DNA from 2 places in the Rhizobium sp. S163 genome. Region 1 is predicted to be linked to the other one. Evidence: predicted binding sites of a transcription regulator. Region 1 holds the regulator's gene; the other holds the start of a gene.
The links. Region 1 encodes PhoB, which activates phosphate uptake and scavenging genes when phosphate is short. Its sites were predicted from a motif close to TGTCATNNANCTGTCAT; they were not measured.
Positions count from the first base shown of each region.

Region 2: the regulator PhoB is predicted to act here: its motif matches at 4,800-4,816, upstream of QTL96_RS01750 (LTA synthase family protein).

Region 1 covers NZ_JAUDSA010000018.1:452,103-459,059, reverse strand. Annotated here, with positions in the region: gene QTL96_RS17805 (aspartate aminotransferase family protein) at 1-850, opposite strand, end outside; gene QTL96_RS17800 (GcrA family cell cycle regulator) at 1,278-1,823, shown strand; gene phoB (phosphate regulon transcriptional regulator PhoB) at 1,906-2,589, opposite strand; gene phoU (phosphate signaling complex protein PhoU) at 2,626-3,339, opposite strand; gene pstB (phosphate ABC transporter ATP-binding protein PstB) at 3,383-4,198, opposite strand; gene pstA (phosphate ABC transporter permease PstA) at 4,213-5,535, opposite strand; gene pstC (phosphate ABC transporter permease subunit PstC) at 5,532-6,957, opposite strand, start outside.
Region 2 covers NZ_JAUDSA010000003.1:323,921-330,877, forward strand. Annotated here, with positions in the region: gene QTL96_RS01730 (NADP-dependent malic enzyme) at 1-1,569, shown strand, start outside; gene QTL96_RS01735 (DUF2865 domain-containing protein) at 1,698-2,816, shown strand; gene bluB (5,6-dimethylbenzimidazole synthase) at 2,830-3,516, opposite strand; cobalamin riboswitch at 3,556-3,741, opposite strand; gene QTL96_RS01745 (hypothetical protein) at 3,767-4,600, opposite strand; gene QTL96_RS01750 (LTA synthase family protein) at 4,875-6,770, shown strand; gene QTL96_RS01755 (DUF1003 domain-containing protein) at 6,858-6,957, shown strand, end outside.

The DNA of each region.
Region 1 (6,957 bases):
CGGCCATGGCGAGCGGGTTGCCGCCATAGGTCGAGCCATGGGTGCCGGCCTTCATGCCGGAGGCAGCTTCAGCTGTTGCCAGGCATGCGCCGAGCGGGAAACCACCGCCGATGCCCTTGGCGACCGCCATGATATCAGGCGTGACGCCGGACCATTCATGCGCGAAGAGCTTGCCGGTGCGGCCGACGCCGGACTGAACCTCGTCGAGGATCAGAAGCAGGCCGTTTTCGTCGCAGAGCTGGCGCAGCGCCTTCATGAATTCCGTGGTTGCCGGGCGAATACCGCCTTCGCCCTGTACCGGCTCGATCAGGATACCGGCCGTGGCATCTGTGATCGCGGCACGGACGGCCTCGATATCGCCGAAGGGCACCTGGTCGAAACCGGGTGTCTTGGGGCCGAAGCCTTCGAGATACTTCTCCTGGCCACCGGCAGCGATCGTCGCCAGCGTGCGGCCGTGGAAGGCGCCTTCGAAGGTGATGATGTGGAAGCGCTCGGGATGGCCCTTCGAATACTGGTAGCGGCGCGCGGTCTTGATCGCGCATTCCAGCGCCTCGGCGCCGGAATTGGTGAAGAACACCTTATCCGCGAAGGTTGCATCCGTCAGCCGCTTGGCAAAGCGCTCCTGGCCGGGGATCTCGTAAATGTTGGAGAGGTGCCAAACCTTCTCGGCCTGATCCTTAAGCGCGCCGACGACGTGCGGGTGGCTATGGCCGACGGAGGTCACGGCAACGCCCGCGCCGAAATCGAGATATCGCTCGCCAGTTTCGGTGATCAGCCACACGCCCTCTCCTCGCTCGAACCGCAGCGGGGCACGAGAGTAGGTATCATAAAGCGGCGCGGCTTCAGCCATGGCGCGATCTCCTGTCATTCGCTCAACAAAGGCCCGGACTCCGGCGAAAAAGCGGGTGCCCGGAAATGAAAAATGCCGCCTTTCGGCGGCGAGGGGCACTATTGTCTTTTCGCAGTGCGATGTCAACAAAACTGAGCTTTTGTCGCATGCGTCAAGCAAGCATCGGGGCGCCGGCGAGCTATCAACAGCTAATGTTGCAGAAATGACTCTACCACCCAGCAAGTTGGGGAAAACCGAGAAATCGATTCGCCGCGATTCAACCGACTCTTGTCACGGAGTCGCCCTCACTCTAGGTTAAAACTCAATTACTAGACTGCATGCGGCGGAACTAGTCACCAAAATCGAGCAAGCGTTTCTTGGTCCGGACACGTCCGTGCCATGGGTGAAGGATTCTGCCTACACCAACGCAATAAGGCGGAGACAGGGCATGAACTGGACAGACGAGCGCGTTGAAAGACTGAAGAAGCTTTGGGCCGAAGGCCTGAGCGCCAGCCAGATTGCGGCACAACTTGGCGGTGTAAGCCGCAACGCCGTCATCGGCAAGGTCCACCGCCTGAACCTGCCTGGCCGCGCCAAGGCCGGCGGCACGACGACGGCGACGCGGGCGCCGAAGCGCCCGGCGGTTTCGACCCCCCGCCCTGCCAGCAATTTCAATTCCGCACGCATCTCGCCAAGCCGCGCCGTTGCCCGCCCGCAGGGCGCAGTGGCTCTCAAGGAAGAGATGGATATCGATGCGATCGAGGAAGTCCGTTACCGTCCAGCCTCCAACGTTGTCGTTCCGATCTCGCGCCGTCTCGGCCTTACGGAACTGACCGAGCGCACGTGCAAGTGGCCGGTCGGCGATCCGCTGACGGATGACTTCCACTTCTGCGGCTGCGAGTCCCCCGACAACTCGCCATACTGCACCTACCACCAGCGCATGGCCTACCAGCCGGTCAACGAGCGCCGCAAGGCAGCCAACCGGGTCGCATGACCCGGAAAGCCGGATAAGGAACAAAAGAAAACGGGCCCTCGCGGGGCCCGTTTTTCGTTGGATCGTATGAAATGGAAGCGCCTTACGCTTCCATCGAATAACCGGCGCCGCGAACGGTGCGGATCACATCCTGCATGTTCGAGAAGTTGAGCGCCTTGCGCAGGCGGCCGACGTGAACGTCTACGGTGCGTTCGTCGACATAGATGTCATGGCCCCAGACGCCATCGAGCAGCTGCGAGCGCGAGAAGACGCGGCCGGGCGACGACATCAGGAATTCCAGCAGGCGGAATTCGGTCGGTCCGAGGCGGACTTCGCGGCTCTTGCGGTGAACGCGATGGGTTTCGCGATCGAGCTCGATATCGCCGCACTTCAGCAGCGAGGAGAGCACTTCCGGCTTGGCGCGGCGCAGCATCGCCTTGACGCGGGCGACGAGCTCAGGCGTCGAGAACGGCTTGACGACATAGTCGTCGGCGCCGGTCGACAGGCCGCGAACGCGTTCGCTTTCCTCGCCACGGGCGGTCAGCATGATGATCGGCAGGCGCTCCGTCTCCGGGCGCATGCGCAGGCGACGGCAGAGCTCGATGCCGGATACGCCGGGCAGCATCCAATCGAGGATCAAAAGATCAGGCGTGCGTTCCTGCAGCCGGATTTCGGCCTCGTCACCGCGAAGGATGGTATCGACTTCGAAGCCTTCGGCCTCAAGGTTATAGCGAAGAAGCACGCTCAGTGCTTCTTCGTCTTCAACGACTGCTACTCTTGGGATCATTCGTCTCGGTCTCCTGGGGGCGTGGGTCCGGAACGCTTATTCCGTGACCGCGCCGACGGTGTTGGCGGTGTCGTCCTTCGGACGCTCGCCTTCCGGCTGGGCGCCGGTAGCCATGTAGTAGATGGTCTCTGCGATGTTGGTGGCGTGGTCGCCGATGCGCTCGATGTTCTTGGCGCAGAAGAGAAGATGCGTGCAGCTGGTGATGTTGCGCGGATCTTCCATCATGTAGGTCAGCATCTCGCGGAACAGCGAGGTGTACATCGCGTCGATTTCCTCGTCGCGCTCGCGGATCGACTTGGCGCGGTCGGCAACGCGGCTGGTGTAGACGTCGAGAACTTCCTTGAGCTGGACGAGCGCCAGTTCGGAGAGATGCTCGAGGCCACGGGCGAGCTTGCGCGGAACGCCGGTGCTCTGGACAGCGATGACGCGCTTGGCGGTGTTCTTGCCAAGATCGCCGACGCGCTCGAGATCGGCCGCGATGCGGATCGAGCCCATGATTTCGCGAAGGTCGGCGGCCATCGGCTGGCGGCGGGCGATGGTGATGATCGCCTTTTCGCCGATCTCGCGCTCGGCGTGATCGAGGATCACGTCGTCGGAGATGACCTTCTGGGCGAGCGAAGTGTCGCCGTTGACGAGCGCGCGAACGGCGTCGCCGACCATCTGTTCCGCGAGGCCGCCCATTTCGGAGATGCGGCGCGTCAGGAACTTGAGATCATCGTCATAGGCGGAATAGATATGTGTCGATGCCATGGGGCTTATCCTTGAATGTCCTGAGGTTTACCGGTTTCGGAGATCAGCCGAAGCGGCCCATGATGTAATCCTGGGTGCGCGGATCATCCGGGTTGGTGAACATCTTGTCTGTATCGTTCTCCTCGACGAGGTTGCCGAGGTGGAACATGGCGGTGCGCTGCGAAACGCGGGCTGCCTGCTGCATCGAGTGCGTAACGATGACGATCGTGTAGGCCTCGCGCAGCTCGTGGATGAGCTCCTCGACCTTGGCGGTCGCGATCGGGTCAAGCGCCGAGCAGGGCTCGTCCATGAGGATGACTTCAGGGCTAACGGCAATCGCGCGGGCGATGCACAGACGCTGCTGCTGACCACCCGAGAGGCCGGTGCCGCCTTCATGCACGCGGTCCTTGACCTCGTTCCACAGGCCGGCGCGCTGCAGGCTCTGCTCGACGATGACGTCCATGTCGGCCTTCGCCTTGGCGAGACCGTGGATGCGCGGGCCGTAGGCGACGTTCTCGTAGATCGACTTCGGGAATGGGTTCGGCTTCTGGAACACCATGCCGACGCGGGCGCGCAGTTCGACGACGTCGATATCCGGATCGTAGATATCATCGCCATCGAGCGTGATCTTGCCGGTGACGCGGCAATTGTCGATCGTGTCGTTCATGCGGTTCAGGCTGCGCAGGAAGGTGGACTTGCCGCAGCCCGACGGACCGATGAGAGCCGTCACGGTGTTTTCGCGGATGTTCAGCTTCACATCGAAAAGCGCACGCTTCTCGCCGTAGTAAACCGAGACGTCCTGGCCAATCATTTTATACGGAATGGTATTCATCTTCTGGTCTAGCGCCTTCTCAACTGCTGCTTCCGTCAACATGTTCATGATGTTTACTCCGTTTACCAGCGGCGCTCAAAGCGACGACGCAAGAGGATGGCTCCGAGGTTCATGACGATCAGGAACAGGAGCAGGACGATGATGGCGCCGGACGTGCGCTCGACAAAGGCGCGTTCGGCTTCGTTTGCCCACATGTAAACCTGCACCGGCAGAGCCGTGGAGGGATCCATCGGGGTGGCAGGCGCATTGGCAACGAAGGCGACCATGCCGATCAGGAGCAGCGGCGCGGTTTCACCGAGCGCATGCGCCAGACCGATGATGGTGCCGGTCAGGATGCCAGGCATTGCCAGCGGCAGGACGTGATGGAACACCATCTGCATCTTCGAGGCGCCGAGGCCGAGAGCGGCCGCGCGGATCGAAGGGGGCACGGCGCGCAGTGCCGCGCGGGTGGCGATGATGATAGTCGGCAGCGTCATCAGCGTCAGCACCAGACCGCCGACCAACGACGCGGAGCGCGGCAGGCCTGCGAAGTTGATGAAGACGGCGAGACCGAGCAGACCGTAGACGATCGAGGGAACGGCCGCGAGGTTGTTGATGTTCACCTCGATCAGGTCGGTCAGCTTGTTCTTCGGCGCGAACTCTTCGAGGTAGATCGAAGCGGCGACGCCGATCGGCAGCGACAGGGCAAGAACGATCAGCATCAGGTAGAGCGAACCGATGAGGGCGACGCCGAGACCCGCGGCTTCCGGACGGCTGGAGTTGCCGTTGACGAAGAGGCCGGTGTTGAACTCCTTGTGGAGCGTGCCGCTGGCTGCCATCTGCTGCATCCAGCCGACCTGGCGGTCGTTGACCTTGCGGTTCTTCTCGTCAACCGTCAGGTCGATCTGGCCCTTGTTGGCCGAGTCGACGTTGGCGTCTGCGAGAAGCGTGACGTTGACCGTCTTGCCGATCAGCGACGGATCGGCAACGACCATGTCGCGGAGCACGATCGGCGCACCCTTGGAGATCATCGCGGTGGCGTCACGCGTTTCCGGACGGCTTTGGGCGTTGATGCCGAGCGTCTTGACCATGGCGTCGCGGATCAGCACCGGATAGTTGGCGGCGATCAGCACCGACGGGTCGGTGGCGCGCTTGTTGTTGGGGTCGAGCACCTTTTCGGAGAACTCGATCGGCAGGGTGATCGAGGTCTGCGCGAAGGCCGTGTAGCCCTGACGGATAACCGTCGTGAGCAGGATGGCCAGGAAGATCAGACCGAAGGAGATGGCAGCGATGCCATAGGCCTGGAAGCGGCGTTCGGCGGCGTAGCGACGCTTGATGCCGATGTCGCGGCGGGCCGGCGCCTTGGAGACGACGACGCCCTGTCCGGAGGAAACAACGTCCGTCATTCGTACTGCTCCCGGTATTTGCGCACAATGAAGAGCGCGTAGATGTTAAGGCAAAGCGTGATGAAGAACAGCGTGATGCCAAGCGCGAAGGCAACCAGCGTCTGCGGCGAGGTGAACTCAAGGTCACCCGTCAGCTGGTTGACGATCTTGACCGTCACCGTCGTCATCGGCTCGAAGGGATTGATCTGGATGCGGGCGGCAACACCGGCTGCAAGCACGACGATCATGGTCTCGCCGATGGCGCGCGAGGCGGTCATCAAGAGAGCGCCGACGATACCCGGCAGGGCGGCGGGGAGAACGACCTTCTTGATCGTTTCCGAACGCGTGGCACCGAGACCGAGCGAACCGTCACGCAGGGCGCGCGGCACGGCGGTGATGATATCGTCAGACAGCGAGGAGACGTATGGGATCAGCATGATGCCCATGACGATACCGGCGGTCAGAACGCTCTGTGCCTGGATGAAGTTGCTGTAGTCGCCGGTCAGAAGGCCGTTCACCTGGGACGAGAGGTCGCGCAGGAACGGGCCGACGGTGATGAGGGCGAAGAAGCCGTAGACGATGGTCGGGATACCGGCAAGCACTTCGAGCAGCGGCTTGGCGATACCGCGAACCTTGGGAGCCGCGTATTCCGCCATGTAGATGGCCGCGAAGAGACCGACCGGAACGGCGACCAGCATGGCGACGAAGCCGATGTAGAGCGTTCCGAGCAGCAGCGGGATGAGACCGAACTGGCCGAAGGACGAGCTGCCGGCGCCGGCAAAGCGCGGATCCCAGACGGTGCCGAAGAAGAAGTCGGCGGCTGGAACTTCAGCGAAGAAGTGAGCGGCTTCCGTCAGCATCGACATCACGATACCGACCGTGGTCAGGATGGCGATGGAGGATGCAAGCAGCAGCCCCCAGAGCATGACGCGCTCGACGCGGTTGCGGGCCCGGAAACGGGGAGCGACTTCGCGCAGGGCATAGAAGCCACCGGCAACGCCGAGCGCGAGAACGACCAGCGTCATGATCAAGCGGCTGATGCCGCTCTCGGTGTTCAGCTTCTGCGCGCCTTCGATCATGTAAGGCTGCGGCACGCCGGCGAGCGGAACGCCCTTGGCGGCGAGCTTGGCCTGGAGACCGGCGGGATCGCCGACGCCTGCGGCAACGTCTTCGCTCGCGAGCTGAGGCAAACCTCGGGCGATGGCGCTGACCATGCCGTAGTTCAGGTTCTGCTGAGCCGCAGACTGAGCCTTGACGTCTTCAGGAAAGCCGCCGCGAACGGAGGATTCGATAATGGAGGGGCTAATCGCAAGCCAGGCGCACAGAACGATGAGCGCAGGCAGGATAGCCCAGATTGCGGCATAGGCACCGTAGTAGCCAGGCCGGGAGTGCAGCGCCGAGGATTTACCTCCGGCAAGCGCCGTCGCGCGGCTGCGTGCTGCC
Region 2 (6,957 bases), on a different contig from region 1:
TGGAAGAGCGTCTACGCGCAGAAGAGCGACACCCGCACGCTGGCTGAAAACATCGGCGGCGCCGACGTCTTCCTCGGCCTGTCGGCCGCAGGCGTCCTGAAGCCGGAACTCTTGGCGCAGATGGCCGAAAAGCCGCTCATCATGGCGCTCGCCAACCCGAACCCCGAAATCATGCCGGATCTCGCCCGCGCGGCCCGCCCGGACGCGATGATCTGCACCGGCCGTTCGGACTTCCCGAACCAGGTCAACAACGTCCTCTGCTTCCCGTATATCTTCCGCGGCGCGCTCGATTGCGGCGCCGTGACGATCAACGAGGAAATGAAGATGGCCGCCGTGCGCGCCATCGCGGCGCTTGCCCGCGAGGAGCCGTCCGATGTCGCCGCCCGCGCCTATTCGGATGAAACTCCGATCTTCGGCCCCAACTATCTCATCCCCTCGCCGTTCGATCCGCGCCTCATTCTGCGTATCGCGCCGGCTGTCGCCAAGGCTGCGGCCGATAGCGGCGTGGCGCTGCGCCCGATCGCCGATTTCGACGCCTATCTCGACCAGCTGAACCGCTTTGTCTTCCGCTCCGGCTTCGTCATGAAGCCGATCTTCGCTGCCGCCAAGAATGCCGACAAGAAGCGCGTCATCTTCTCCGAAGGCGAAGACGAGCGCGTGCTGCGCGCAGCTCAGGTCCTGCTTGAGGAAGGCATTGCCAAACCGATCCTGATCGGCCGTCCGCAGGTCATCGAAACGCGCCTGAAGCGCTACGGCCTGCGTATCCGCCCACTGTCGGATTTCGACGTCATCAATCCGGAAGACGATCCGCGCTTCCGTGAGTATGTCGAGCTCTATCTGTCGCTGGTCGGCCGCCGCGGCGTCATCCCGGAAGCGGCCCGCACCATCGTTCGTACCAACACCACGGTTATCGGTGCGCTGGCGCTGAAGCGTGGCGAGGCCGATGCGCTGATCTGCGGTCTCGAAGGCCGCTATGAGAAGCACCTGCGCGATGTCCGCCAGATCGTCGGCAAGCGCCCGAATGTCCGCGATTTCTCCGCACTCAGCCTGCTGATCTCGCAGCGCGGCGCCACCTTCTTCACCGACACCTACGTCACGTTCAACCCGACAGCCGAGGAAGTGGCGGAATCCGCCGTTCTCGCCGCCGAGGAAATCAAGCGCTTCGGCATCACGCCGCGCGCCGCCCTCGTCTCGCATTCGAACTTCGGCTCGCGTGAGAGCGAAAGCGCCACCAAGATGCGCAACGCCCTGCAGCTCGTGCGCGATACCGCGCCCGATCTGGAAGTCGATGGCGAAATGCACGGCGAGAGCGCGATCTCCGAAACGCTGCGCAAGCGCGTCATGCCGAACACGACGCTGCACGACGAGGCCAACCTTCTGGTCTTCCCCAACCTCGATGCGGCCAACATCACGCTCGGCGTCGTCAAGTCGATGACCGATGGCCTGCATGTCGGCCCGATCCTGCTCGGCGCGGCGATGCCCGCCCACATCCTGGCGCCGTCGGTCACCTCGCGCGGCGTCGTCAACATGGCGGCCCTCGCGGTTGTCGAGGCGTCCCAGCCGGCGTAATTTGCCTTGGACGCTGAAAATGCGCTAGGCTCAGAGCGGCAGCTTGTTAAGACAAGCAATGTATATCGAAGGGCGGGCCATGGTCCGCCCTTCGCCATTTGGTATTTGCTCACGTACGGGACGATGCCTTGAAACGCCTCACGCTGGCCGCAGCACTCCTGATTGCCCTTTCCGCCCCTGCCTATGCGCAGCTGGCGCCGATCTGCGGTCAGTTGCGCGCCCGTCTGGCGACCATCCCGGAAACGATCGGCGGCGGCACGTCGCCTGAAATACGCCGCTTCGCCAGCGCCATCACCGAACAGAACCTCGAGCTTCGCAAGCTGCGCAGCGACCAGCGCCGCAACGGCTGCAGCAGCGGCAGCATGGTGGTCATCGGCGGCGACAATGCGGGCTATTGCAGCGAGCTTGAACAAGCCGAGGCGAAGATGCTCGACAACATCGCCGACCTGCAGATGCGTCGCGATGATCTGCGCACGCAAAGCCCGGACGCCCGCCTGCGCAACGAACTCTTCGCCGCACTCGACGAAAACAACTGCAATGCGCCAGTGCAGCAGTACGAAGAGCCGCAATATGCGAACCCGCCCAGCATCGACGATCAGGCGATGCGCAGCAACACCTTCATTCCTCTCGGCGGCGAGCGTCAGCGCTCCTACGAGTTCTCGCCCGGCGGCCAGCCGCTCACGCATCTGAACACGATCTGCGTGCGCAGCTGCGACGGCGGCTTCTTCCCCATCCGCTCGAACGCCACCTCTTTCGACTTCGCCCGCGACGCCAACACCTGCCAGCAGATGTGCCCCGGCATCGAAACCGAGCTCTACTATCACGACGTTTCCAGCGGCGAGACCGAGAACATGATCTCGGCCTCGACAGGCGCGCCCTACAGCGCCATGCCGAATGCATTCGCCTACAAGAACCGCAAGCCCGGCGAAAAATCCTCCTGCAGCTGCAATCTGCCCGCCTATTACGAACAGATGCGCCGCAACCAGTCTGTGAGCGCCCCGCCGCCGCAGAGCTCGATTACCACGATCGAAACCCCGAACACCGCCGCCGCCAAGCCCGAAAGCCCGGTCACGCCAGAGCAGCCGGCGCCCCAGGCGCAGGTCCCCGACCGCCCCTACGATGCCAGTGCCGGCAAGGTGCGCCAGGTGGGTCCGCAGTTCCTCGCCGGCGATCAGGGATCGATCGACCTCAAGCACCCTGCCATGCCGGGCGCCCAGCCGCAGCAACCGCCGGCGCAGAAGCAATAGCAGGCGTCGCGGGCTATGCGCTCCCGCCCCAGCGATCCGCGAACACCAGCTCCTCCAACGGCAGCCGCTGCCGCCAGCCCTTCACCGCGAGCTCCGGCTCCTCGTAGAGCCGGTCGACATAGCCGACACAGAGCCAGGCGACGATCTCGATCCGCTCAGGCACACCGAGCGCCCGCTTCAGATCCGCCTCATGGAAAATGCTCACCCAGCCGACGCCGACGCCTTCGGCGCGCGCCGCAAGCCACAGGTTCTGCACCGCGCAGACGGTGGAGTAGGAATCCATCCGACTATTGTGCGTCCGCCCGAGCACCACGTCGCCGCAGCGATCCGGATCGCAGGTCACGCAGATGCCGACGGATGCCGTGCGAATGCCCTCGAGTTTCAAGGCGCGGTAGGCCTGCTGCCGCTCGCCGGAAAACATCTCCGCCGCCTCGGCATTGGCCTTGGCAAAGGCCTCCCACACGGTCGATCGCACGGCCTCATCGCGAACGACGATGAAATTCCACGGCTGCATGAAGCCGACAGACGGCGCATGATGGGCAGCAGCCAGCAGCCGTCCAATCACATCATCAGGCACCGGATCCGGCAGGAACTCGGATCGCACGTCGCGTCTGGTCTCGATGGCTCTGTAAACGGCGTCGCGCTCGCTCGTCGAAAAGGCACCGGCTCTCGCAAGAGAGCCAGATTGGTCTGGTCGCATCGTCAATCCCCAACAACACAACCGGCCGCTGTCCAGGCGGTCAGTCTATGATTGTCGGGCCGGTCTTCTGACTTGGCGTCATCCGTCTGCCACGCCTTCCCGGCAAAAAGCGCCAGTGGCATCAAGCGGCAGACGTCGGCCTTACAGCGTTGGGCACGTTCCGGTCTCGCACCGAATTCCCGATTCTCCCGCAAGCCTGCGGGCACCCGACGCGCCACCTATGCCGACAAACCGCGCATGATGCAATCGCTCAAGCCTCGACCGGGAAATATCGCACATAGGCGAACTCGTCACCACCAGGTGACCAGTTGGGAACATTGATCGATCCCTGCCCACCGAAAAGTTCGAACAGCGTCGTGAGATTTCCCCCGTCCATATCCATGATCCGCATTCGCACATGCTTGTCGCGCGGATGATCGAAGACATCGGGGTCGTAGGAGATCAGCACTACCTTGTCGTTGTTGGGCGATGGATGCGCGAACCAGTTGCCGTAGTTGTCGTGCGTCACCTGCTCGACGCCTGTGCCGTCGGGATGGATACGCCATATCTGCATCAGGCCGGTGCGGCTGGAGTTGAAATAGATCCAGCGCCCGTCGGCCGAATAATCCGGTCCGTCATTGCGCCCTTCGCCATGCGTCAACCGGCGCTCTTCGCCGCCGGTCACGTCGATCGTGTAGATATCGAACAGGTCGCCGCGAATGCCGCAATAGGCGAGCTCCTTCCCGTCAGGCGACCAGCCATGCCAGTAGGACGGATGATTGGTGGTCACCAGCTGCGGCGTCCCACCCTCGATCGGCAGCGTGTAGATCGCCGATTTTCCGAACTCAACCTTGTCGGAGATGACGATACGGGTGCCATCGGGCGAAATCCCGTGGTCGTTGTTGCAGGCGGTCGCGAAGCCGGTATCGACATGCTCGACCTTCGCCGAGCCGTCGAGCGCCAGGCGATAAAGCAGGCCTTCGTCGTTGAGCAGGAGATAGCTGCCGTCACGGGCGTAATTGGGCGCTTCGACCAGTCTCTCGGTCTGCCAGATCACACGGGCCTCACCCGTCTTGACGTTGTAGATCTCGACGGAACTGCGCATGCAAACTCTCCTCTGACGCGAACATATCCATGACCTACGACAGCTAAATAAGGCACGCAAGGATCGCCCGCGCGCGGCAATGGGAGGCTCCATCCGGAGCCCACGCGAAATGAGGCAATTGGCTGCCGAAAAGTTTGTGATCAAAAAAGCGTTAAGCCCGCGAAACAACTATGGTTCATCTAGCGTTCATGACGAAGATGTGACAGTTCGATGACGTTAAGATGACACTGGAGTTCCGCCATTGATCGCCCAAGTTTTCAAGTCCGGAGCGGCAATGCGCGAAGCGGCTCTCTATGGCGGCGTTGGCGCGGATACCCGCCCCTCCATTCTGCGCGGCGCAATTGCAGTCGCCCTGACGGCGGTGATGGCGTTGCTTGCAACCTTCTCGGTCGAGGTGATCGCCCGCGGCGGCGCAACCGACGTCGGCGCGTTTCTGTCTTCTACGGCGCGCCCCGGCATGACCACGGTCATGATGCTTACCATCGTGATGCTGTGCGTCGATGCCGTCCTCGGTCGCCGTTTCCTCTCTGCACTGGTCGTCCTGCCGCTCGTCCTCGTCCCCGCGCTCGTCTCCAATCAGAAGCAGCACTACCTCTCCGATCCGCTCTATCCCTCGGACATGCTGTTCGGCCGCCAGATATTCGAACTCCTGCCCGTCATGGTTCGCGACCGCCCGATGACGGCTATCGCGGTTGCCGTCGGCATCCTGCTCTCCGTCACTGGCCTCGTGCTGGCATGGCGCTACGCCTGGCGCCGCCTGCCGAAAATGGCGCGCCGCAACCGTATCCGTAATCTCTGCCTGACGGTTCCAGTCATCGCCGCCTTCGGCTCGCTGATGGATTACTCGCAATATTCCTATATCCGCGACCGCCTGCAGGTGGTGCCGATGATGTGGGACCAGAAAGAGAACTACCGCAGCAACGGCTTCATCCTCGCCTTCATCTTCAACATTCCGATGGCCGACGTCGCCTCGCCCGCCGGCCTCAATGCGCAGGCGCTCGATGCCATCCCGTCGCGCAATTACGGCTATCTCAGCGGTCCGAGCGACAAGCCTGACGTCATCATGCTGATGAGCGAATCCTTCTGGGATCCGACGCGTCTGAAGACGCTGAAATTCTCCGAAGACCCGATGCCGACGATCCGCGCGGCCCAATCCGGCCACGTCTTCTCGCCCGAGTTCGGCGGCATGACCGCCAATGTCGAGTTCGAGGCGCTGACCGGCTTCTCCAATGCGTTCCTGCCTTATGGCAGCATCCCCTACCAGCAGTATATCCGCAACGACATCCCGTCGCTTGCCACCTTCTTCCGCGGCGAAGGCTATGCGGCCCGTGCGCTACATCCGTTCAGCGGCTGGTTCTGGAACCGCAACGAGGTCTACAAGGATTTCGGCTTCGAGGAATTCCGCACCGAAGAAACCATGCCGACCATGGAAAAGCGCGGCATCTTCGCCTCCGACGACAGCCTGATGAAGGAGATCATGCAGGAAGCCGACGGGCTCGACCGGCCCTTCTTCTTCTTCGCGGTCACTCTGCAGGGACATGGCCCGTACGAGGCCAACCGCTACGCCAACAACACGGTCGACTTCACCGGCAATCTGACCGACGCCGACCGCGCCACGCTCGCCACCTATACGCAGGGCGTCAAGGAGGCAGACGACAGCTTCAAGATGCTGACAGAATGGGCCTCCAAGCGCGATCGCGAGACGATCATCGTGCTCTGGGGCGACCACCTGCCGCCGCTCGGCAGCGTCTATACCAACACCGGCTACATGCCCGACCAGGTCGCGACGCGCCGCGCCTCCGTCAGCGTCATGAAGCGGGAGCACGAGACGCCGCTGGTCATCTGGTCAAACCGCAAGGGCGTCAAGCAGAACGTCGGCACCATCAGCCCGTCGCAGCTGCCCTATCACGTGCTGAAATTCGCGGGCTACGAGCACCCGTTCTATACCGGCTTCCTCGGTCGCGTGCAGAAGAAGTACCCGATCGTCGACCGCTACCAGCTGATTACCCGCGACAACACCGCCTCGCCGGATTGGGTTCGCGACGCCAAGACCATCGATCCACTGGTCCGCGACTATCGCTATCTCCAGCACGATGTGATGTTCGGCAAGGCGCAGACCGTCGAGCGCTTCTTCCCGCAGCATTCCTGGCTGCGCGCTGAGGGCTCCTGAGCACGGCAGACATGCACGTTGCCGCATTGCATTCCTGGCGCAGAACGGAATACTCCCCGCCAACAAAAGTTGATCGGGAGTCGCGCCATGAACAATCTCTCCAGTTTCGTCCACCTGCATTTCGACAAGTCCGCCAACGAACTCGGCGACATCGAAAAGCGCGTGCTGGAAAAGGCGCATGCGCGCA